4 regions of the Bradyrhizobium sp. USDA 376 genome follow, and region 2 is predicted to be linked to each of the others. Evidence: predicted binding sites of a transcription regulator. Region 2 holds the regulator's gene; each other region holds the start of a gene.
What was found. Region 2 encodes LexA, which represses DNA repair genes until DNA is damaged. Its sites were predicted from a motif close to TGTTCNNNNTGTGTTCNG; they were not measured.

Region 1 (5,438 bases), 6.3 Mb from region 2:
CGCTGTCGGCGATGCGCGCGATGCGGGGCATCAAGGGGTCGTCGGGACCGCCATGCACGCCGCCGAGCAGCCAGCGCAGCCGGTCATTGTGCGCGGCTTCGCGCTCGATCCGCGCGATCACGTCCGGGCCGTGCGCATAGAGCAGCGCCAGCAGGAACTTGTCGTTGAGCTGCATCACCGTAGACTTGTCGGCCTCCGTCTTCAGCACCTCCAGCACGAGATCGAGCGCGGCCTGCGGCAGGCGATGCGGCAGATGGTCGAAATAGAGTTTGATGGCCCAGATGCTGCCGGCCTGGTCGCGCCGGCTGACGCGCTGAAGCGCACACCACATCGACGCCAGTTCGCCGAGCGGCAGGGAATCGAGGAATGCCTCGGTCTCGTCGGGCGTACGCAGTTGCGGCGCCGCCGCGACGGTCTCGAGCAATCCGCTATTGTCCGCTGGCGCCATTCCTTCCCACTCCAATCCATCCGCGGCGATCCCGTTCGCCGCGCGTTCGGATTAGTGATGGAATGAAACCGCCGGGTTCATCGGCTGCGGCGATCAGTCGTCGCTTTCGTCGGTGCCGAACAGGCCGAACTGTGCCGCATCGCGATTGGGCTCGGCGAGACCGAGATGGCGGAAAGCGTGCGAGGTGAGCAGGCGGCCGCGCGGAGTACGCTGGAGATAGCCGCACTGGATCAGATAGGGCTCGATGATGTCCTCGATCGCATCGCGCGGCTCGGACAGCGCCGCGGCCATCGTCTCGACGCCGACGGGACCGCCGCCATAGTTGAGCGCGATGGTCGAGAGATAGCGCCGGTCCATGGCATCCAGGCCCGCGGCGTCCACCTCGAGTGCGCTCAATGCATGATCGGCGATCTTGCGGTCGATCGAGGCGGCATCGGCGGCCGAGGCAAAATCGCGCACGCGACGCAGCAGCCGCCCTGCGATACGCGGCGTACCGCGGGCGCGGCGCGCGATCTCGTTGGCGCCGTCCGCGCTCATGCCGACATTGAGCACGCGTGCGCCGCGGCTGACGATGCTCTCGAGCTCCTCGATCGTGTAGAAATTGAGCCGGACCGGAATGCCGAAGCGGTCGCGCAAGGGGTTGGTGAGCAGGCCGGCGCGCGTGGTGGCGCCGACGAGGGTGAATTTCGACAGCTCGATCTTCACCGAGCGCGCCGCCGGGCCCTCGCCGATGATGAGGTCGAGCTGAAAATCCTCCATCGCGGGATAGAGCACTTCCTCGACCGCCGGGCTCAGGCGATGGATCTCGTCGATGAAAAGCACGTCGCGCTCTTCGAGATTGGTGAGCAGCGCGGCGAGATCGCCGGCCTTGGCGATCACCGGGCCCGACGTCGCACGAAAGCCGACGCCGAGCTCCTTGGCCACGATCTGCGCCAGCGTGGTCTTGCCGAGGCCGGGGGGACCTACGAACAGCACATGATCCAGCGCCTCGCCGCGCTTGCGCGCCGCCTCGATGAAGATCGAGAGGTTCTTGCGCGCCTGCTGCTGGCCGACGAAATCGGACAGCGATTGCGGGCGCAGCGCGGTGTCGCCGACATCATCGCTGCGGCGCTCGGGCGAGACCATGCGATTGGCCTTGGGATCGCTCACTTCGCCAGTTCCTTCAGGCCGAGGCGAATGAGCTGCGCCGTCTCGGCGCCTTCACCCGCGCTGCGCGAGGCCGACGCAATCGCCGCGGCGGCCTGCGGCTGGCCATAACCGAGATTGACCAGCGCGGAGATCGCATCCGCCACCGGGCGCGGCGCGCGCTGGTCGTCGACGGCGCCGGCGAGATGCACGACGGCCGGATCGACATTGGCGAAGGCCGGCGCCTTGTCCTTCAATTCGGTGACGATGCGCTCGGCGACCTTGGGGCCGACGCCGGGCGTCCGCGACACCGCGGCCTTGTCGCGCAGCGCGATGGCATTGGCGAGATCGGAAGGCTGTAGCGTGCCGAGCACGGCGAGCGCGACCTTGGCACCGACGCCCTGCACGGTCTGCAGCAGGCGAAACCATTCGCGCTCCTGGTCGGTACGGAAGCCGAACAGCTTTATTTGATCCTCGCGGACGTAAGTCTCGATCGACAGCACGGCGGCTTCGCCGGGCGAAGGCAGATGTTGCAGCGTGCGCGACGAGCAGTGCACCTGGTAACCGACGCCGCCGACGTCGAGGATGACGAAATCCTCGCCGTAGGTATCGATCAGGCCCTTGAGCTTGCCGATCATAGTCCCGCCACCTTCAGCCGGAGCGCCGTGCTCTGGCGGTGATGGGCGTGGGTGATGGCGATGGCGAGTGCGTCGGCAGCATCAGCGGACGGCGGCTCGGCTTTCGGCAGCAATATCTTCAGCATCATCGCGATCTGTTGCTTGTCGGCGTGGCCGGCGCCGACCACCGTCTTCTTGACCTGGTTCGGCGCGTATTCGGCGACACTGATGCCGAACATTGCGGGCGCCAGCATGGCGACGCCGCGGGCCTGGCCGAGCTTCAGCGTCGCAACGCCGTCCTTGTTGACGAACGTCTGCTCGACCGCGGCTTCCATCGGCTGGTGATTGGACAGGACGGACGCGAGCCCTTCATGGATCGCGAGCAGCCGGCTCGACAAGGGCAGATCGTCCGGCGGTTCCACCGAGCCGCAGGCGACGTAGATCAGGCGATTGCCCTCAGCCTCGATCACGCCCCAGCCGGTGCGGCGCAGGCCGGGGTCGATGCCGAGGATGCGAACGGGGCCACGAATCGGGAGCGCAGTCATGGGCCAGTGATAGCGGCTGGCCGCTGGAAGCGAAACAGAAACAGAACGAAAGTAACAGGGGAAGTGGCTCTTCGCCTCTCCCCGCTTGCGGGGAGAGGCCGGAATACGCGCTGAAAGCGCGAATTCCGGGTGAGGGGGACTCTCCGCGAATCCGACTGTCCCCGAGTACGTGGAGAGAGCCCCTCACCCCAACCCTCTCCCCGCAAGAGCGGGGCGAGGGAGCACACCGCCCGAGCGGACCTACTACCCGCCCATCTTCGCAACAAGCGCGTCCGACACCTCGAAATTGGCGTAGACGTTCTGGACGTCGTCGTGCTCGTTGAGCAGATCCATCAGCTTGAGCAGCTTCTCGCCGGTTTCGTCGTCGACCGCGACCGTGTTCTGCGGCTTCCAGATCAGCGCGGCCTTGCGCGGCTCGCCGAACTTGGCTTCCAGCGCCTTGGCGACGTCGCGATAGCTTTCGGTCGAGGCGTAGATCTCGTGGCCGCCTTCGCCGGAGATCACGTCATCGGCGCCGGCCTCGATCGCGGCATCCAGCACCGCGTCATCGGAAGCGACACTGCGGTCATATTCGATGATGCCGGTGCGGTCGAACATGAAGGAGACCGAGCCGGTTTCGCCGAGATTTCCGCCCGACTTGGTGAAGAAGGAGCGGATGTCGGAGGCGGCGCGGTTGCGGTTGTCGGTCAGCGCCTCGACGATGACGGCGACGCCGCCGGGGCCATAGCCCTCGTAGCGGATCTCGTCATAGTTCTCGCCGTCGCTGCCGAGCGCCTTCTTGATGGCGCGCTCGATATTGTCCTTCGGCATGTTCTCCTGGCGCGCGGCGATCACGGCGGCGCGCAGGCGCGGATTCATGGCGGGGTCGGGCGTGCCGAGCTTGGCGGCGACGGTGATTTCCCGCGCCAGCTTGCCGAACAGTTTCGACTTCTGCGCATCCTGCCGCCCCTTGCGGTGCATGATGTTCTTGAATTGGGAATGTCCGGCCATGCGTGGTCTCTTGAGGAATAGTCAGCCAAAGGTGAGCGTGGGAAGCGCGGCCTTATAGGCCGCCAACCCACCGGAATCAAAGGGGCCCTGAGGCTTCAAGGTAGCACTGTAAAGATAGCCACCGTAACGGCCCGTGCCCAGATGTCGGGCATTGTTAACCCTGATTTCATTCCGGGCTGCGAAAATAGCGTCCGCCCGCCCGCCGACAAGAGAGACCTCATGGCATTCGAACTGTTTCGGAAGCGTCTGCCGGATATGGCTGCGCCGGCAGCCGCCCCGCAGGCTGCGCAGCCGGCGGCCATTTCCGAGCCCGTCCCGGCCAATGAGGGCGATTCGGCCAGGGAAATCCTGGAACTGCTGGAACTCGAGCTCGGGGCCATGATCCGCCAGCTCGAGCGCGCCGCCAATTCGGTGGCCGGCGGGGCGGAAGCGACCGCCACGACGCTTGCCGCCATTCGCGACCGCACCGACGCCCTGACCGGCCGCACCAACGCCGCCCAATCGACCGCCTCCACCTTCGCCCATGCCGCCGACAAGTTCACCCAGTCCGCGCAAGGCATCGGCGCGCAGGTCCGCGCGGCCGGCAAGCTCGCCGACGAGGCCAGCGCCGCGGCGCAGGAAGCGCGCGCCAATGTCGATCGCTTGCGGGAGTCCTCCGCCGCGATCGGCAACGTTGTCAATCTGATCGCACAGATCGCGCGGCAGACGACGCTGCTCGCGCTCAACTCGACCATCGAGGCCGCGCGCGCAGGCGCCGCCGGCAAGGGATTTGCGGTGGTCGCGACCGAAGTGAAGGCGCTCGCGGTGCAGACCCAGGGCGCGACGGAGGAGATCACAAAAAAGATCGACGCGCTGCAGCGCGATGCCGCGGGCTCGGCCGATGCCGTGCACCGCATCTCGCAGGCGATCGAGGCGATCCGCCCGGTGTTCGAGACCGTCAACGGCGCGGTGGCCGAGCAGAACGCCACCACGAGCGAGGTCTCCGGCAATGCCGCCAGCGCCTCGGAGTTCATCATCTCGGTCGGCGAGAGCGCGGCCGAGATCGATGCCGCGACCAAGGCGGCCGAGACCCATGGCGAGAGCGTCGCCAGCGCCGGCAAGGCGGTCACCACCTTCGCCCAGAAGCTGAAATCGCGCTGCGCGGTGCTGCTGCGCCAGAGCGAGCACGACGACCGCCGCAAGACCGAGCGGCTGCCCTGCCATCTCAAGCTCGAGAGCGCGCGCGCCGTGATGCCGGTCTATGAAATCTCCATGGAGGGGGTGCTGATCGGCGGCGCGGATGCGGGCCGGCTGGCGCCGCAGGCGATCATCGAAGGCAGCCTCGAACAGGTCGGCGCCTGCCGCCTGCGCGTAGTCGAGCAATCCAAGGCCGGTGCCCGCGCGCAGTTCGTCAGCCCGAATGCCGAGCTCAACGAGAAGATCGAGGACAAGCTCTGGTCGATCCACGAGGAGAACACCGAGTTCGTCACCCGCGCCATGGAAGCGGGCACCGCGCTGACCGCGATCTTCGAGCAGGCGGTCGCGCGCGGCGACGTCAAGATCGACGACCTCTTCGACACCGACTATGTGGAGATTGCCGGCAGCAATCCGCAGCAATACCGTACCCGGTATCTCGACTGGGCCGACCGCGCGTTGCCGCCGTTCCAGGAAGCCTTCCTCGCCAAGGACCCGCGCATGGCGTTCTGCGCCATGGTCGACCGCAACGGCCTTTTG
Region 2 (5,438 bases):
TTGGCTTGTGCAAGCCCCTCAAGGACCGCTGGAAGATGCCCTGGGTCGATCTCCTCGGCTTCTCCTGCGTTGCCGGTCAAGGCCAGCATCGCGCGCGCAATTTCGTCCTGGCTATCCGCAGGAAGCTGCCGCACGGCCTGGAGCGCTTTTTCGAGCAGTTTTGTCATTGACGGAAGATAAGCCGCGCCTGCGCCAAAAGGAAGTGTGGCTTCTCGCTCCATTGAGGAGCCCTTTTGCTTCAGCCTCTCCGCTCGGCTAGAACCCTGCCAACCGAGTCCTTCGATTGTTGCGGGAGTTCACCGTGGCCCTGATGCCGGTATCCGATGCGCTTGCCGCCGTGCTCGCGGGTGCAGAGCCTCTGGCCGAAGAAACGGTCTCCCTCGACCAAGCCTACCACCGCGTGCTCGCCAGCGACATCGCGGCGCGGCGCACGCAGCCGCCGCAGGCGATGTCGGCGATGGACGGCTATGCCGTGCGTGCGGCCGATGCGGCGACGATCGATTCCCGGCTGATGGTCATCGGCGAGGTCGCGGCCGGGCGGCCGTTTGCCGGGTCGGTCGGCGCCGGCGAAGCGGTCCGGATCTTCACCGGCGGCGTCGTCCCCGCCGGCGCGGACGCGGTCGTGATCCAGGAGGATACGGTCGCGGACGGCAAGCGCATCACGATCAAGGAAGCAGCGATTCCAGGACGGCACATCCGGCGCGCCGGGGTCGACTTTGCCGAGGGCGACGTGCTGCTGCGCAGGGGAACCCGGCTCACCGACCGCGACCTGGCGCTCGCTGCCGGGATGAATCATCCGCACCTTCCCGTCCAGCGCCGTCCGAAGGTCGCCATCCTCGCCACCGGCGACGAACTGGTGATGCCGGGCGCGACACCCGGCCCCGCCCAGATCGTCTATTCCAACGGCTATGCCCTGCACGCACTCGCCCGCCAGGAGGGCGCCGATACCGTCGACCTCGGCGTGGCCGCCGATACGCTGGAAGCCACCACCGCCGGGATCCGCCGGGCCCGCGAGAGCGGCGCCGACATCCTGATCACGACCGGCGGCGCCTCGGTCGGCGACCACGATCTGGTCCAGCAGGCGCTCAAGGCCGAGGGGATCGCGATGTCGTTCTGGAAGATCGCGATGCGGCCGGGCAAGCCGATGATGCACGGGCGGCTCGGCACGATGCGCGTGATCGGCCTGCCCGGCAATCCCGTGTCATCCTACGTCTGTGCTTTCCTGTTCATGGTGCCGTTGATTCGCGCGCTGTCGGGCCGCACCGTGATTCACCATCGCCGCGAGCACGCCGTGCTTGGCCGCGACCTCGATGCCAACGACCAGCGCGAGGATTATCTCCGCGCGCGCCTGGAAATGCGCGACGACGGCACGCTGATCGCCCTTCCCGTCAATCATCAGGATTCCTCACTGCTTGCGAATCTCGCTGCGGCACAGGTACTTCTCGTGCGCGCGCCGTTCGCGCCGAAGGCCGACGCCGGCTCGCCTTGCGAGGTGCTGCGCCTGCCCGTCTGAGCTGCACGGCCACACGCGTTCCGCGAACTTTGCCTTGTTCACGGTAAATTAAGCAGTTGCGGAACATGTATCGAACATATAGTGTCCGTTCATGATTTGTTTCGAGCATGCAGCGACTTATCGCTGAACCCAGCGTCTCGGAATCGAACGACATCAACCGGGGGATTTGGTCGAGATGTTAACGCGCAAACAATACGAGCTTCTGCGATTCATCAGCGAGCGTCTGAAGGAAAGCGGCGTGCCGCCCTCCTTCGACGAGATGAAGGACGCGCTCGACCTGCGCTCCAAATCAGGCATCCATCGCCTGATCACCGCACTCGAGGAGCGCGGCTTCATCCGGCGCCTGCCCAACCGTGCCCGTGCGATCGAGGTCATCAAGCTGCCCGAGCTCCAGGCGGCTGCCGGCAACCGCCGCGGCTTCACGCCGAGCGTCATCGAAGGCAATCTCGGCAAGGTGCGCACGACGTCCAGCCCGTCCGCTGACGAAGGTGAGCGTCCCGTCGCCGTGCCCGTCATGGGCCGTATCGCGGCCGGCACGCCGATCGAGGCGCTGCAGACCCGCAGCCACACCATCAGCGTACCGCCTGACATGCTCGGCGCCGGCGAGCACTACGCGCTCGAGGTGCGCGGCGATTCGATGGTGGAAGCCGGCATCCTCGACGGCGACATGGCGCTGATCCAGCGCAACGAGAGCGCCGACACCGGCGACATCGTGGTGGCGCTGATCGACGACGAGGAAGCGACGCTGAAGCGCTTCCGCCGCCGCGGCGCGTCGATCGCGCTCGAGCCCGCCAACGCCGCCTATGAGGTCCGCATCCTGCCGCCCAACCGGGTGAAGATTCAGGGCAAGCTGATCGGCCTGTACCGGAAGTACTGAGCTGACATCGCGATTTGACACGCGTTGGAGCGGATGATTGTCCGCTCCGGCTGGATAGTCTTTCTGGTTCTGCACAGATTATCCGGCCACCTCTCCCGCGCTAGATCCTCGGCACGCCGCGCAAAGCACGCATCGCTTTGCGGGCCTTTGAGAAACCGAGGAGACAACCATGCGCAAAATCGTCTTGAGCATCGTCACGATGGCGCTGATCGCAGCGGCGGCGTCACCGGCCGTCGCCGCGCGCTCGCATCATGTCCGCAAGACGGAGCCGGCGACGACGAGCGAGCAATTCCGCAACGCACGCGGCGCCGTTGCACAGCCGTCGCAACCCGCCTGGCCGTATTCGGGCTGGTCGGCACCTGCTGGCCGCTGAAGAAGAAGCACGCCCAATGCACGGGGGTTTGTTCCTCGTGCATCTGAAAAAGATATTGTGATGGCGACGTGCGGACCCAAAGCCGCAGATTTGCCCACAACCAAGCAGACCGTTGTATGCTTCCACTCTGATAGAGGCCTGCGCCTCGAAAAGAGACGTGGGTTGCTATCTTCGAATGAGGAGCACCCCGATGTGTGACTACAGCCTGCACGCCGTCGCGACGCGTCCCGCCGAAGTCGGAGAGACGATCGTCACGACAACCTTCCGCGGCACCTCGACGCGTGGCTTCGCCTCCGAAGCCGACATGTCGGTCGCGGTTTGCCTGCTGCCGGGAACGGAGCTCGCTTTCGCCGACAACGTCCGTTACGACAATCGCTGGATCTGGACGCGCACCATCAACTCCCGTGTCGGCAAGTTCGGCAAGATCGATCCGCACATTCCGGATCGCCATCATGATGCGATCGAATTTCCCGACGGCAAATACGTGCTGGTGACTCAGCTCGTCGAAGGCCAGCGCGCAACCGTGCTGCAATTGCCGGTGACCCAGCCGTTGGGCGAGCGCGAGCACAAGCCGCAGATCATCGCCGACAGGCCGACGATCACGCGCCTGCCGATCGGCTGACGTAGCTGCCCCCGGCTCGCGGGTCGGGGCCAGGATTGAAATCGCCATCGCCGGCCGCGGCCGGCGATGGGGTGCGGCTTGCATCTTCGAAAATGCTTTCGCCGATCACCCCCCGCAGTTCTCCGTCGCACGAAGTTTGCGCTGCCCTGCCTGAATTTTGAACGTCCGTTCCGCAGGCAAATGGCCGATGCTGCCAGAAGGCTTGAGGCAGCGGACACGTTCGATGAAGACCTTCATTCGCGTCGTTGAACTCTGGGTGCCCGACCGGACGCGGATGCGGCTGGAATTCGGCGGCGGCCTCTATGGCGAAGGGGTGTCCGCGTTCAAGGCCGCAAGTGAAGAGCTGCGCTTCGGTCGGGATGAGGGGCTTCCCGGCAAGGCCTGGGCTTCCGGCCACCCCGTCATCCTCACCAAATTCGCCAACTCCTACTTCAGGCGGACCGACCAGGCGCTCGCGGCGGGCCTGACCTGCGGGGTGGCGGTGCCGGTGTTCTCAGGTGAATTCCTGCAAGCCGTGATGGTGCTGTTCTGCGGCGACGACGACGCGCATGTCGGCGCGATCGAGCTCTGGCACAACGACCCCGATACCTCCCATGAGATGGGCCTCGTCGACGGCTACTATGGCACCGCCGACATGTTCGAGTTCAACTCGCGCCACACCAGGTTTCCGCGCGGCTTCGGCCTGCCTGGACGCACCTGGAAAGCCGGCCTGCCGCTGATCATCAAGGACCTGCACAACGCCAAGAGCTTTCTGCGCTGGGAAGACGCCGCCGAGGTCGGGATCAATCTCGGCGTCGGCGTGCCCTACCGGACCGGCACCGACCAGAGCTGGGTGCTGACCTTCCTCTCCGCGCAGGCGACGCCGATCGCGCGGCGCTTCGAGATCTGGGTGCCGGATGAGACCCGTTCTGCGCTGGTCTTCCGCGCCGGGGATTGCAGCGCCCAGACCGATCTGGCCGCGCTCTATGCGGACAAGCCCATCACCAGGGGGGACGGCAGCATCGGCGGCGCCTGGGCCACCGGGATGCCCGCCCTCAACGATGATCTCGCGCATGACAAATCGATCGCGGCCACCGAGGCCCGCGCGTCCGGGCTGAGCCAGATGGTGGCCTTGCCGGTGATCGGGAGCGCCGGGCTCGACGCCGTGCTGGCCTGGTACCTGTAGTCAGTCGGCTCAATCCTCAGCCTGCATGTCCGCCTCGGACGGCGTCGCATCGCGGTTGCGGGGAGCCGCGGGCGGCGGCGCAAGGCTCGCGCCGTAATCACCCTCGCCTGCGATGGCCGGCGCCCACGGGCGGTCAGCGCCTCTTGCCTTCACCGCCTGGACCGCAAAGCCGTCGCCCCGCCGCGTCAGCGCGAGCGCTCCCTGCGCGGCGAGACGCGGCCGGTCCACCAGCATCGCAGCACAATCCGGCGGAGCGGGCCGGGCCGCCACCACCAGCGCGGCGCGGCTGCAATCGTCCGCCAGCGCATCGATGCGCAAGGCCAGCGCGACCAGCCGTCCGTCGGCGAGCGGCGTCACGCAGCCGGCTTCGTCACACGACACGCCGTCGGCCAGCGAGGGGCTGCCCGCGTCGCGCGGATCGGCGTCGGCAGCCAGCCACTCCCTCAACAGGAAACTGTCCTTGTTCGCCCGGATCATGTGCAGGCGCCCGTCCCTGCCCCGCACCGCGACGCTCGCGCCGTCCCCGGCGATCAGGATATCCGGCGGCCGCGCCGACAGACCCCAGAGGATCGCCGCCAGCAGCACCAGCCCGCCTGACCAGCGCAATGGTGTGCGCAAGAGGCCCATGACAATGATGCCGAGACTGGCCGCGATCAGCGGCGCGATGCCGAACGCCGGGATACGCCCAACCGCGCCCGGCAGTGCCGCCACCCAGCGCGACACCGCGACCATCCAGTCGATGCCGATTCCCATCAGCCACCAGAACACGCCGTCGAGCCCGAAGGGAGCAGCGAGCAGGCCGAGCAGCCCCGCGGGCATCACCAGCGCCGAGACCACCGGCATCGCGCCGAGATTGGCGAGCACGCCATACGGCGTGACGCGGTGGAA
Region 3 (5,438 bases), 960 kb from region 2:
GCCAGGCGCGGCTTGCCGTCACCAAATGGTTCTCGGCCACCTTGAAGGCCGGCAACTTCCATTTTGCGACCGATTGCGGAGCATAGTTCGCAACAATGTCGTCGGTATGCACAAGGCTCAGCTTCGTCGTGATCTCCTTGTAGGGACGAAGCAGGTCGAGCAGCCAGACGAGTACAAGCTGATCGTTGGGCCTGGGATCGACCCACAATTCGATTGAGTCGAACTTCTCGCAGAGCTCGAAGAAACCGATGTCGCGCGTGCCAACGCCGTCCAGCAAGGCGCGGCACGCATCGTCGAGCCAATGATCCCCCGGATTGCTGTGCTTTGCGGATCGCCGCGCCAGCCCTATCAACAGTTGCTCCTCGGAAGGCAATTTTCCCGAGACGAAGCGCAACCGGAACCCAAGCGCGACGTTCGCCGCACGTGACTGGCGAAGCGCGTTCGCCGCAAAATCGTTCGTTGTCAGGATTAGATGTGACAAGGTGACCTCTCAACAAAACCGATATGAGAATCAGCAGTGCTATCAGCTGCGCCCCCGCATCAGGCAGGCGCAATCAACGACCGGGTCTCGGGGTCCCACCACCAGAGCCGTTCGTTGGTCAGGTGAGTGCCGCCCCACCAACGATCGATCTGATTGTGCCGGCGAAAATTCTGGTCGCCTCCCAGTACCGCCTTGCCGAATTCGGTCAACGACAATCGCGACCGCTTGTACCGATCGAAGCGGATTGAATCGTTGTGCATCTCCAGCGAAAATGGAGCTTCATCCAGTCCTGACACCGCCGGTCTCTCGCACCGGGCGAGCCCGTCAAGCAGGAAGCCGACCTCCCAATATCCGTATACATGCAGCTCGTTGTGCTTCTGATGCCCCGGAAAGACATCAAAAGGTTGCATGCCTCCTCGCGCGACGAGCTGGAGTATCCGCGCTTCCGTGGCTCCAAGGCCTGAGGCGGGGCGCGGAAGCTCTTTGAGAAGAGCCGTCACGTGAGGGGCGAGCTGCGGCAGCCAGCTCAAATCCGTCTTGAAAAGATCGCGCCAACTTTGCGGGGTCGGCGCACAATAGGCCCGCCATGCACGGCTGGCCGATTTAAGTTGTCGAGGTGTGATCGTGACAACCGGCGGATGGAGTTCCCCTCGCGGTGGGTCGACATCCTTGACGCCCAGCAACAGAGAGCGCACGACAAAATTGGGACTCGCATTGCATCGGCGGCGCCAATAATCGAGCAGCCAAAGCAAGATCAATTGCGCATTTGGCTCCGGCCCTCGCCAAAACTCGATTGAGTCGTATGCCGCAAGCAGTTCGATAAATCCTTGGTCCTTCGCATCCGCTTCCTCGAGACGCCAGGACGGCGTATCGTCGAGCCAATGAAGGCCGTGTGGTTGCGTCGTACGTGGCGCAAAGAACGCGTCGATTTCCGCATCTGACGGCAACGGCCCCCAGACCAGCCGGCGTTCGATCGCGATCACGAGGTCGGCGAGCCCTGCCTGTTGGATGGCGCCGGCGATGGACGAGTCTGTCGTGACGATGAGCCGGGCCATGCTCGCGGCCTCAGGGTTTCGTTAAGACAGCGCCATAGCGCCACAGCCGATCGTTGGTCAGATGTGTGCCACCCCACCAGCGATCGATCGGATTGTGACGACTGAAGTCTTCTTGATGGGCAAGGACGGCTTCACCAAATTCGGTCAACGAAAGACGGCTGCGGAGATAGACTTCGTGCCGAGCTCGCAAATTCTTAGGGTCGATTGTGCGCAGCTCGTCGCCCAAACCGGCCACTGCGGGCTTGGGGCCGAGCGCGAGCCCCTCAAGCAACGAACCCAACTCGAATTCACGGAATACATATGTGCGCCGTTGCGAGCGTAGATGAAACAAGGCGTTTGTGTTTGCAAATCCTCTGGAAAGAAGCTCCAGAAAGCGCGTCTCAGTCGCGCCCAGGCCCGTCAAGGGCGCCGGCAGCTCTGCCAGCAGATTGAGCAATGCTGGCCGCAGCATCAACAACGCACTCAGATCGCCGTGAAGAAGATCGACGCACGCCTCAGGTGTCGGTGCACGATAGGCCTGCCATGCCATTCTGGCAGCCTCAAACTCCCTTACGGTGACAACAAAGACCGGAATATGCGATGCGGACTTTCCCAGTTCTTCGGCTCTCATCATAATCAGATCGTCCGTCACCAGGCGCAGTCTGAGTCTTTGCGCGGGGCCTGAATGAGAGCTGAGGTAATCGAGCAACCAAATGAGCTGCAACTGATCTTCTGGACTCGGATCGAACCAGAGTTCGATCACATCGTACAGTTCGCAAAAATCGACGAAGGATAGGTCTTTGCGATCCCTGATGGCGCGAGGCCAATGGATGCCCCAGTCTGACCAGTGATCCCCAGGCGGAACAGCCTCCGAACGTGCAGCAAAATAGGCTGCAAGCACCTCAGGTGAAGGCAGGCGACCCCACTGGAAGCGAAAAGAGAACAGAACAACAATTTCCGCCAGTCCCGATTTCCCGAGATCAAAGCCGGACGAGCTGGTCAGGATCAGACGCTTCATCACACCACCTGATCAACGCAACGCAAAACGAAACGGGCACCGAAGACGTCGGCAACTCAACGTCCTCAGCGCCCGCTCCTCGCGAAAAACTCTTCGCGTTAAGGCTTACTCTTCCGCCGGCTCCTCGCCATCGGCGTCGCTCTCGGGCGTGCCGGCCAAAATCTGCTCGGAGATCAGGCCGGAGTTCTGGCGGATCGAGGTTTCGATCTTGGCGGTGATGTCGGGGTTGGCCTTCAAAAACGCTTTCGAGTTCTCGCGGCCCTGGCCGAGGCGCTGGCTGTCATAGGAGAACCAGGCGCCGGACTTCTCGACGATGCCGGCCTTGACACCGAGATCGAGGATCTCGCCCATCTTGGAAACGCCCTCGCCGTACATGATGTCGAACTCGACCTGCTTGAAGGGCGGCGCCAGCTTGTTCTTCACCACCTTGACGCGCGTGGTGTTGCCGACCACTTCGTCACGCTCCTTGATCGCGCCGATGCGGCGGATGTCGAGACGGACGGAGGCATAGAACTTCAGCGCGTTGCCGCCGGTCGTGGTTTCGGGCGATCCGTACATCACACCGATCTTCATGCGGATCTGGTTGATGAAGATCACCATGGTATTGGACTTGTTGATGGACGCGGTCAGCTTGCGCAGCGCCTGGCTCATCAGACGAGCCTGCAGGCCCGGCAGCGCATCACCCATCTCGCCTTCGAGCTCGGCCTTCGGCACCAGCGCCGCAACCGAATCGACCACCAGCACGTCCACCGCACCCGAGCGCACCAGCGTGTCGCAGATTTCCAGAGCCTGCTCGCCGGTGTCGGGCTGCGAGATCAGCAGCTCGTCGATGTTGACGCCCAGCTTGCGCGCATAGACCGGGTCGAGCGCATGCTCGGCGTCGATGAAGGCGCAAATGCCGCCCTTCTTCTGCGCTTCCGCCACCGTATGCAGCGCCAGGGTGGTCTTGCCCGAGGATTCCGGCCCGTAGATCTCGACGATGCGCCCCTTGGGCAGGCCGCCGATGCCGAGCGCGATATCGAGCCCGAGCGAGCCGGAGGACACCGCCTCGATGTCCATGGAGCGGTCGCTCTTGCCGAGCTTCATCACCGATCCCTTGCCGAACTGGCGCTCGATCTGAGAGAGCGCGGCAGCCAGGGCTTTACTCTTGTCCATAGAAGATCCTTCGACGATACGCAGCGCAGTGGCGGACATTGGGTCGTGCTCCTTATGGCGAGGATTCGCTAGGGGGACAAACGATTGAGAGGCGGGCCGGCGATAAAAACAATGTACCCCATTTGTTCTAGGTTCGCAATATGTTCTTTTGCGGTTTTGGGTACTGTCCGTATTTGACCCCTAGTGTCCTAAGTTGATTTTGGGAGTGTCCTAATTTGGATTTCAAGAAACGGATTGCGAACGAGGGTGTTCCGCTAAACGAACACAGGGTGTAGGGTTCCACCATCGGAACGCGCAGGCCTATGGGAGCGTTTTAAGCGAAGCAGATTCATGTCGGGAGGACGTTCATGAAACGCCACCGGTTCAAACAGGATAGAGCGCTAGGCGAACGGCTTATCGAGGAAGCTAGGCTAGCAAGGAAAAAGGCAGAACAATTGCCTCCGGGCGCGGAACGTGAAGACCTTTTGAGAAAGGCCCACGCAGCCGATATCACCGCCCATATTGATGAATGGCTTTCCTCTCCCGGATTGCAGCCACCGAAGTAAGGCGTATGATTCTTGGTGATTTGCAAACCGAGGGAGGTGTACTTGGCAGCCGACCTAGTTTTGAAAATTGCTATCATAGGACTAAGCGCCTTCTCGACCGTCCTAGCGTATATGCTGTATTTCAATCTGTAGGAGAAAGGCCGCCTCAGTTGGCGGCCTCTTTCATTTTGGAGCATCTACTGGCGCTGTCCGTATTTGACCCCTAGTGTCCTAAGTTGAATTTCGAGGTGCCTAATTAGCTTTCTGCATGCCGTGATGAACTAGACACCCACTTGAGAAAAGCGCGAGGCCGCCTCCCGTGGCGGCCTCTTTCATGGCTGGGTACCAGTCTAAGCGGCTGAGGAACTATCCGCCTAGCAGCGCATCTCTACGATGCCCCCAGCACGAAAGGTGCCCCCCAGACTGCTGGAGGAAAACCCCATCAGCGGGTTGGCGGCCCCCAATTGGGGCCGTTTATATTCAAAGAAGAGGCCGTCGAAATGGGCTGTCCTATTTAGGACAGTACCCGGGGCGCGGTACTGTCCGTATTTGCCCCTCACTGCCCTAAGTTGAATTTGGGAGTGTCCTCTATTCCACAATGCCGCAAAACCAGTTGGTCCCCCAGCCGCAAGGAGGTCCCGCATGGATAGGATTGCACCTGTTGTTCTCGCGGTGGTGCTATCGGCGGGTTCGGTAGACTTCGCGCGCGCCGAACAACCGGGGGCGGACTGGATGCCAATCCAGCAAGTCGTCGAGAAGGTTCTCAAGGCGGGCTTTACGCTGGTTAGCAAAATTGAAGCCGACGACGGTCGATGGGAAGGCGAAGGCATCAAGGATGGCCAGAAAATGAAGTTTCACGCCGACCCCAGGACGGGCGAGATCATGTCTGCACGGCCCGATCGCTAGGAGTAGTCAGGCCGCCTCAGTTGGCGCCCACTGTCCGTACTTGCCCCCGTCACATCCGAAGATGAGCCGGTGTCCTGATCCGCCTTTGCGGGTGTCCAAAAACGGCCCCAACTCGGGGGTTGGCCGAGTTGAGGCCAAAGGTGCTGGGCCAGCCAAGGCTGACGCTAGCCCAGGCGCAACAACTTGCATCGGCGCCGGGTAACTAGCGATTGAGCAACCGACCTACCCCGGATTTGCAGTGTCCTGATTTGCCGTCTCGGGTGTCCTGATGAGGACAGCACCCGATTTTGGGGGCTGCTCTGCGAGGAGCCGCGGCCCCG
Region 4 (5,438 bases), 130 kb from region 2:
AAGGCAACTGGGCTGACTTCAGTGGAAGAAACATCAGCCCGACCGCGCCAGGTCAGCAGAACCGTACGCGGGTCGAAGCCTTCGGCTTGATTACCGGTCAGGTCGGTTATGCCTGGAATAACGTTTTGGTCTACGTAAAGGGCGGCGGCGCCGTAGTGGACGACAAATACGACCTCATCGTCGCGCCGGGCTTTGTGGGTGCTGGCACGACCTTCGGTTCGGCCAACGGAACACGCTGGGGCGGAACGGTCGGCGCGGGAGTCGAATTTGGCTTCGCCCCGAACTGGTCGGTGGGCTTCGAGTACGATCACATCTTCCTCGGCACCCGAAACGTCGACTTCACCTTCGGCGGAGCCTTCGTTCAGACCGAACGCGTCAGTCAGGACGTCGATCTCGCCCTCATCCGCGTGAACTACCGTTGGGGCGGCCCGGCGATCGCCAGGTACTGATCGCAAGCATAGTCTCTTCTGACGAAAGGCCGGCCTCGCGCCGGCCTTTTTGCTGTGTGCGAGCCAAGGGAGCAATCAGTCAGCGATTATGACGTTTTGTAACTGTTGTGGCTTTTCGGGTACACAACTTGCGGCTTCGTTGGTGTAAGCACGACGCCAGTTGGACCACGGCGTCCGATGCCCTTCCGTTCACGGAAGGCAACAACAGAAACTGGGACTGGGATTTAGTTGAAAATGAAGAAGGTTTTGTTGGCTTCGGCCTGTTTGTTCGCTCTGGCTGCCCCTGCGTCGGCAGCTGATCTCGCGGCCCGCCCGTACACCAAGGCTCCGGTCGCTGTGGCCTCGGTCTACAACTGGACCGGCTTCTACCTCGGTATCGTCGGTGGCGGCGCCTGGCAGGCCGACTCCGATCCGAAGATGAAGGGTGGCTTCGTCGGCGGCACCGCCGGCTACAACTGGCAGACCGGCAATGTCGTGTTCGGCCTCGAGGCCGACGCTTCCTGGGCCGACGTCAGCGCCTCGGCAACCGCGTTTGGCATCACCGCGACCTCCAAGACCGATGCACTCGGCACCGTGCGCGGCCGCATCGGCTGGGCAGTCAACAACGTCCTGTTCTACGGCACGGGCGGCTACGCTTGGATCGACAACAAGCTCAGCGCCAGCGCGCTCGGCGTGACGATCTCCGACAGCAAGTTCCACTCGGGCTGGACCGTCGGTGCGGGCGTCGAGGCGTTCTTCGCTCCGCAGTGGTCGGTCAAGGGCGAGTACCTCTATCGCAGCCTCGGCAGCGAAACCTATTTCGGAAACATCGGCGTTCCCGTGGCTTCCGGCTCGCTCAACTTCCACACCGTGCAGGTCGGCGTGAATTATCACTTCGGCGGCCCGATCGTCGCGAAGTACTAAGCTTCGTCTCCGACGCTACCAGCGTTACGAAAGGCCGGCCTCGCGCCGGCCTTTTTGTTGTCTTCGCGCGCGGCAATATATGCCAGCCCGCCACTCACGTTTTCGGCGAGATGTGGCTCCCCGGTGACACAACCTTAGGCTTCGATGGTGTAAAGCAATGACATCAGTTGGGTCATAGGCTCCGCTGCTCTTCCTCTGCGGAAGGCAACAAAGAGAAACGGTACTGGGGAATCAGATGAAGAAGATTTTGCTGGCTTCGGCCAGCCTGTTCGTACTCAGCGCGTTGACACCCGCCTCGGCGGCCGATCTTGCGGCCCGCCCCTACACCAAGGCGCCGGTGGCTGTGGCCTCGGTCTACAACTGGACCGGATTCTATCTCGGTATCGTCGGCGGCGGCGCCTGGGAAAACGCCTCGGGTGACCCGAAGATGAAGGGTGGCTTCGTGGGCGGCACCGCGGGCTACAACTGGCAGACCGGCAACGTCGTGTTCGGCGTCGAGGCCGATGGCTCCTGGGCTGACGTGAATGCCTCGGCCACCGTTCCTGTTCTTGGCATCCCCGTCACAACCACCTTCCGCACCGATGCGATGGGCACCGTGCGCGGCCGCATCGGCTGGGCCGTCAACAACGTCCTGTTCTACGGCACCGGTGGTTACGCCTGGATCGACAACAAGATCACCGTCTCCGCACTGGGCGTGTCCGTGTCGGACAGCAAGTGGCATTCCGGCTGGACCGTCGGTGCGGGCGTCGAGGCATTCTTCGCTCCGCAGTGGTCGGTCAAGGGCGAATACCTCTATCGCAGCCTCGGCAGCGAGAACTACTTCTCGAACCTCGGCGTTCCGCTGGCGTCCGGCACGCTCAACTTCCACACCGTGCAGGTCGGCGTGAACTATCACTTCGGCGGCCCGGTGGTTGCGAGGTACTGAGCCCTGCTCCATCCGCGTTACGAAAGGCCGGCCTCGTGCCGGCCTTTTTGTTTGGCGGACCTTCCAGAGCAGTTCCGCGCTCTCCTGCTGCCAGATGCCGCCAGCGCGCCAACATTCCGTTGACGATTCGCAACTCCCTCTGGAAATCCGTCTCCGTTCTTCCTACGTTCGCTGCCATACCCATCGGCGCCGATCCCGGTTCCGGGCGACACGCGCCTTTTTTGTTGGCGCGATCGCGCACCTTTGGGCTTCCTTGAGGGCAACTCGGATGGATGAAGTGATCAGGGCGAAGCGCCAACAACAGAACGCGGGCTCGAGCCTGCGCGCAATTACGATCCGCGGCGCGCGCGAGCACAACCTCAAGAACATCGACGTCGAGATTCCCCGCGACAAGCTGGTGGTGTTCACCGGTCTCTCCGGCTCCGGCAAATCCTCGCTCGCCTTCGACACCATTTATGCCGAGGGCCAGCGCCGCTACGTCGAGTCGCTGTCGGCCTATGCCCGCCAGTTCCTGGAGATGATGCAGAAGCCCGATGTCGACCAGATCGACGGCCTCTCGCCGGCGATCTCGATCGAGCAGAAGACGACATCGAAGAACCCGCGCTCGACCGTCGGCACCGTCACCGAAATCTACGATTACATGCGCCTGCTCTGGGCGCGCGTCGGCGTGCCCTATTCGCCGGCCACGGGCCTGCCGATCGAGAGCCAGACCGTCTCGCAGATGGTCGACCGCGTGCTGGCGCTGCCCGAGGGCACGCGCCTCTATCTGCTCGCGCCGGTCGTGCGCGGCCGCAAGGGCGAGTACCGGAAAGAGCTCGCCGAATGGCTCAAGAAGGGCTTCCAGCGCGTCAAGATCGACGGCACCTTCCATGAGCTGGCGGAAGCACCGACGCTCGACAAGAAATTCCCGCATGACATCGACGTCGTGGTCGACCGCATCGTGGTGCGTGCCGACATCGGCCAGCGCCTCGCCGAAAGCTTTGAGACGGCGCTGAAGCTCGCCGAGGGCCTCGCCGTCATCGAGTTCGCCGACGCGCCGGCCGCCGCGCCTGCGGAAGAGAAAAAGAAGACGGCAAAAATCCACGACAAGAGTGGCCCCGAGCGCATCCTGTTCTCGGAAAAGTTCGCCTGCCCCGTCTCCGGCTTCACCATCCCCGAGATCGAGCCGCGCCTGTTCTCGTTCAACAACCCCTATGGCGCCTGCCCCGCCTGCGGCGGCCTCGGCGTCGAGCAGCATGTCGACGAGGATCTCGTCATCCCCGACAAGGAGCTGTCCTTGCGCAAGGGCGCGATCGCGCCCTGGGCCAAGTCATCCTCGCCCTATTACGAGCAGACGCTGACCGCGCTCGGCAAGCACTACAAGTTCACCCTCGACACCAAGTGGAAGGACCTCGCCAAGAAGACCAAGGATGCCATCCTCTACGGCTCCGGCGAGGACGAGATCAAGTTCTCCTACCAGGACGGCGTGCGCTCCTACGACACCAAGAAGCCGTTCGAGGGCGTCATCACCAACATCAATCGCCGCTACCGCGAAACGGAAAGCGAGTGGGCCCGCGAAGAGCTGGCGAAGTATTTTCACGACGTGCCCTGCGAGGGCTGCAAAGGCTTCCGCCTGAAGCCCGAGGCGCTCTGCGTCAAGGTCGGCGGCAAGCACATCGGGGAGATCTCGGAGCTGTCGGTCAAGCGCGCCGGCGAGTGGTTCGAGACCGTGCCGGAGGCGCTGAACAAGCAGCAGAACGAGATCGCCGGCCGCATCCTCAAGGAAATCCGCGAGCGCCTGACCTTCCTGCTCGACGTCGGCCTCAACTACCTCACCCTCTCCCGCTCCTCCGGCACGCTGTCCGGCGGCGAGAGCCAGCGCATTCGTCTGGCGTCGCAGATCGGCTCGGGGCTGACGGGCGTGCTCTATGTGCTCGACGAGCCCTCGATCGGCCTGCACCAGCGCGACAACGCCCGCCTGCTCGATACGCTGAAGCGCCTGCGCGACCTCGGCAACACCGTGGTCGTGGTCGAGCATGACGAGGATGCCATCCGGCTTGCCGACTACGTGCTCGACATCGGCCCCGGCGCCGGCATGCATGGCGGCAACATCGTCGCCGAGGGCACGCCCGCCGAGATCATGCGCAACCCGAAATCGCTCACCGGCAAGTATCTCACCGGCGAGCTCGAGGTCGAGGTGCCGGAGCGGCGTCCGCCGAACCATCGCCGCACCATCAAGGTGGTGAACGCGCGCGGCAATAACCTCAAGAACGTCACGGCCGAGATTCCGCTCGGCCTGTTCACCTGCGTCACCGGCGTCTCCGGCGGCGGCAAGTCGACGCTCCTGATCGATACGCTCTACCGCGCCATCGCCCGCAAGCTGAACAACGCCAGCGAAGGCGCCGCGCCGCACGACCGCATCGAGGGCCTCGAGCATATCGACAAGATCATCGACATCGACCAGTCGCCGATCGGCCGCACCCCGCGCTCCAATCCAGCGACCTACACCGGCGCCTTCACGCCGATCCGCGAATGGTTTGCCGGCCTACCCGAGGCGAAAGCGCGCGGCTACGAGCCCGGCCGCTTCTCCTTCAACGTCAAGGGCGGCCGCTGCGAGGCCTGCCAGGGCGACGGCGTCATCAAGATCGAGATGCACTTCCTGCCCGACGTCTACGTCACCTGCGACGTCTGCAAGGGCAAGCGCTACAACCGCGAGACACTGGAAGTCCTGTTCAAGGGCAAGAGCATCGCCGATGTGCTCGACATGACCGTCGAGGAAGCCGCCGAGTTCTTCAAGGCGGTGCCGCGCGTGCGCGAGACCTTCCAGACCCTGCACCGCGTCGGCCTCGACTACATCCATGTCGGCCAGCAGGCGACGACCCTGTCAGGCGGCGAAGCCCAGCGCGTCAAGCTGGCGAAGGAGCTGTCCAAGCGCGCCACCGGCCGCACGCTCTACATCCTGGACGAGCCCACCACCGGCCTGCACTTCCACGACGTCAAGAAGCTGCTGGAGGTGCTGCACGAGCTGGTCGCGCAAGGCAACACGGTGGTCGTCATCGAGCACAATCTCGAAGTCATCAAGACCGCCGACTGGGTCATCGACCTCGGCCCCGAAGGCGGCGACGGCGGCGGCGAGATCGTCGCCTGGGGCCCGCCGGAGGACATTGCGAAAGCACCGCGGA

Region 1: the regulator LexA is predicted to act here: its motif matches at 2,766-2,783, upstream of ruvC (crossover junction endodeoxyribonuclease RuvC).
Region 3: the regulator LexA is predicted to act here: its motif matches at 3,819-3,836, upstream of recA (recombinase RecA).
Region 4: the regulator LexA is predicted to act here: its motif matches at 2,432-2,449, upstream of uvrA (excinuclease ABC subunit UvrA).

What each region holds. Positions count from the first base shown of each region.
Region 1 is NZ_JBSSGN010000001.1:519,885-525,322, forward strand. Features, by position in the region: gene ACVJ19_RS02270 (DUF6869 domain-containing protein) at 1-448, opposite strand, end outside; gene ruvB (Holliday junction branch migration DNA helicase RuvB) at 542-1,573, opposite strand; gene ruvA (Holliday junction branch migration protein RuvA) at 1,594-2,211, opposite strand; gene ruvC (crossover junction endodeoxyribonuclease RuvC) at 2,208-2,735, opposite strand; gene ACVJ19_RS02290 (YebC/PmpR family DNA-binding transcriptional regulator) at 2,979-3,725, opposite strand; gene ACVJ19_RS02295 (methyl-accepting chemotaxis protein) at 3,945-5,438, shown strand, end outside.
Region 2 is NZ_JBSSGN010000001.1:6,779,214-6,784,651, forward strand. Features, by position in the region: gene ACVJ19_RS31540 (hypothetical protein) at 1-221, opposite strand, end outside; gene ACVJ19_RS31545 (molybdopterin molybdotransferase MoeA) at 302-1,513, shown strand; gene lexA (transcriptional repressor LexA) at 1,689-2,390, shown strand; gene ACVJ19_RS31555 (hypothetical protein) at 2,560-2,763, shown strand; gene ACVJ19_RS31560 (hypothetical protein) at 2,954-3,385, shown strand; gene ACVJ19_RS31565 (GAF domain-containing protein) at 3,609-4,550, shown strand; gene ACVJ19_RS31570 (ComEC/Rec2 family competence protein) at 4,560-5,438, opposite strand, start outside.
Region 3 is NZ_JBSSGN010000001.1:7,740,105-7,745,542, forward strand. Features, by position in the region: gene ACVJ19_RS36450 (hypothetical protein) at 1-481, opposite strand, end outside; gene ACVJ19_RS36455 (hypothetical protein) at 541-1,536, opposite strand; gene ACVJ19_RS36460 (hypothetical protein) at 1,547-2,533, opposite strand; gene recA (recombinase RecA) at 2,639-3,727, opposite strand; gene ACVJ19_RS36470 (hypothetical protein) at 4,036-4,233, shown strand; gene ACVJ19_RS36475 (PepSY domain-containing protein) at 4,855-5,118, shown strand.
Region 4 is NZ_JBSSGN010000001.1:6,644,372-6,649,809, forward strand. Features, by position in the region: gene ACVJ19_RS30910 (outer membrane protein) at 1-449, shown strand, start outside; gene ACVJ19_RS30915 (outer membrane protein) at 684-1,352, shown strand; gene ACVJ19_RS30920 (outer membrane protein) at 1,588-2,277, shown strand; gene uvrA (excinuclease ABC subunit UvrA) at 2,546-5,438, shown strand, end outside.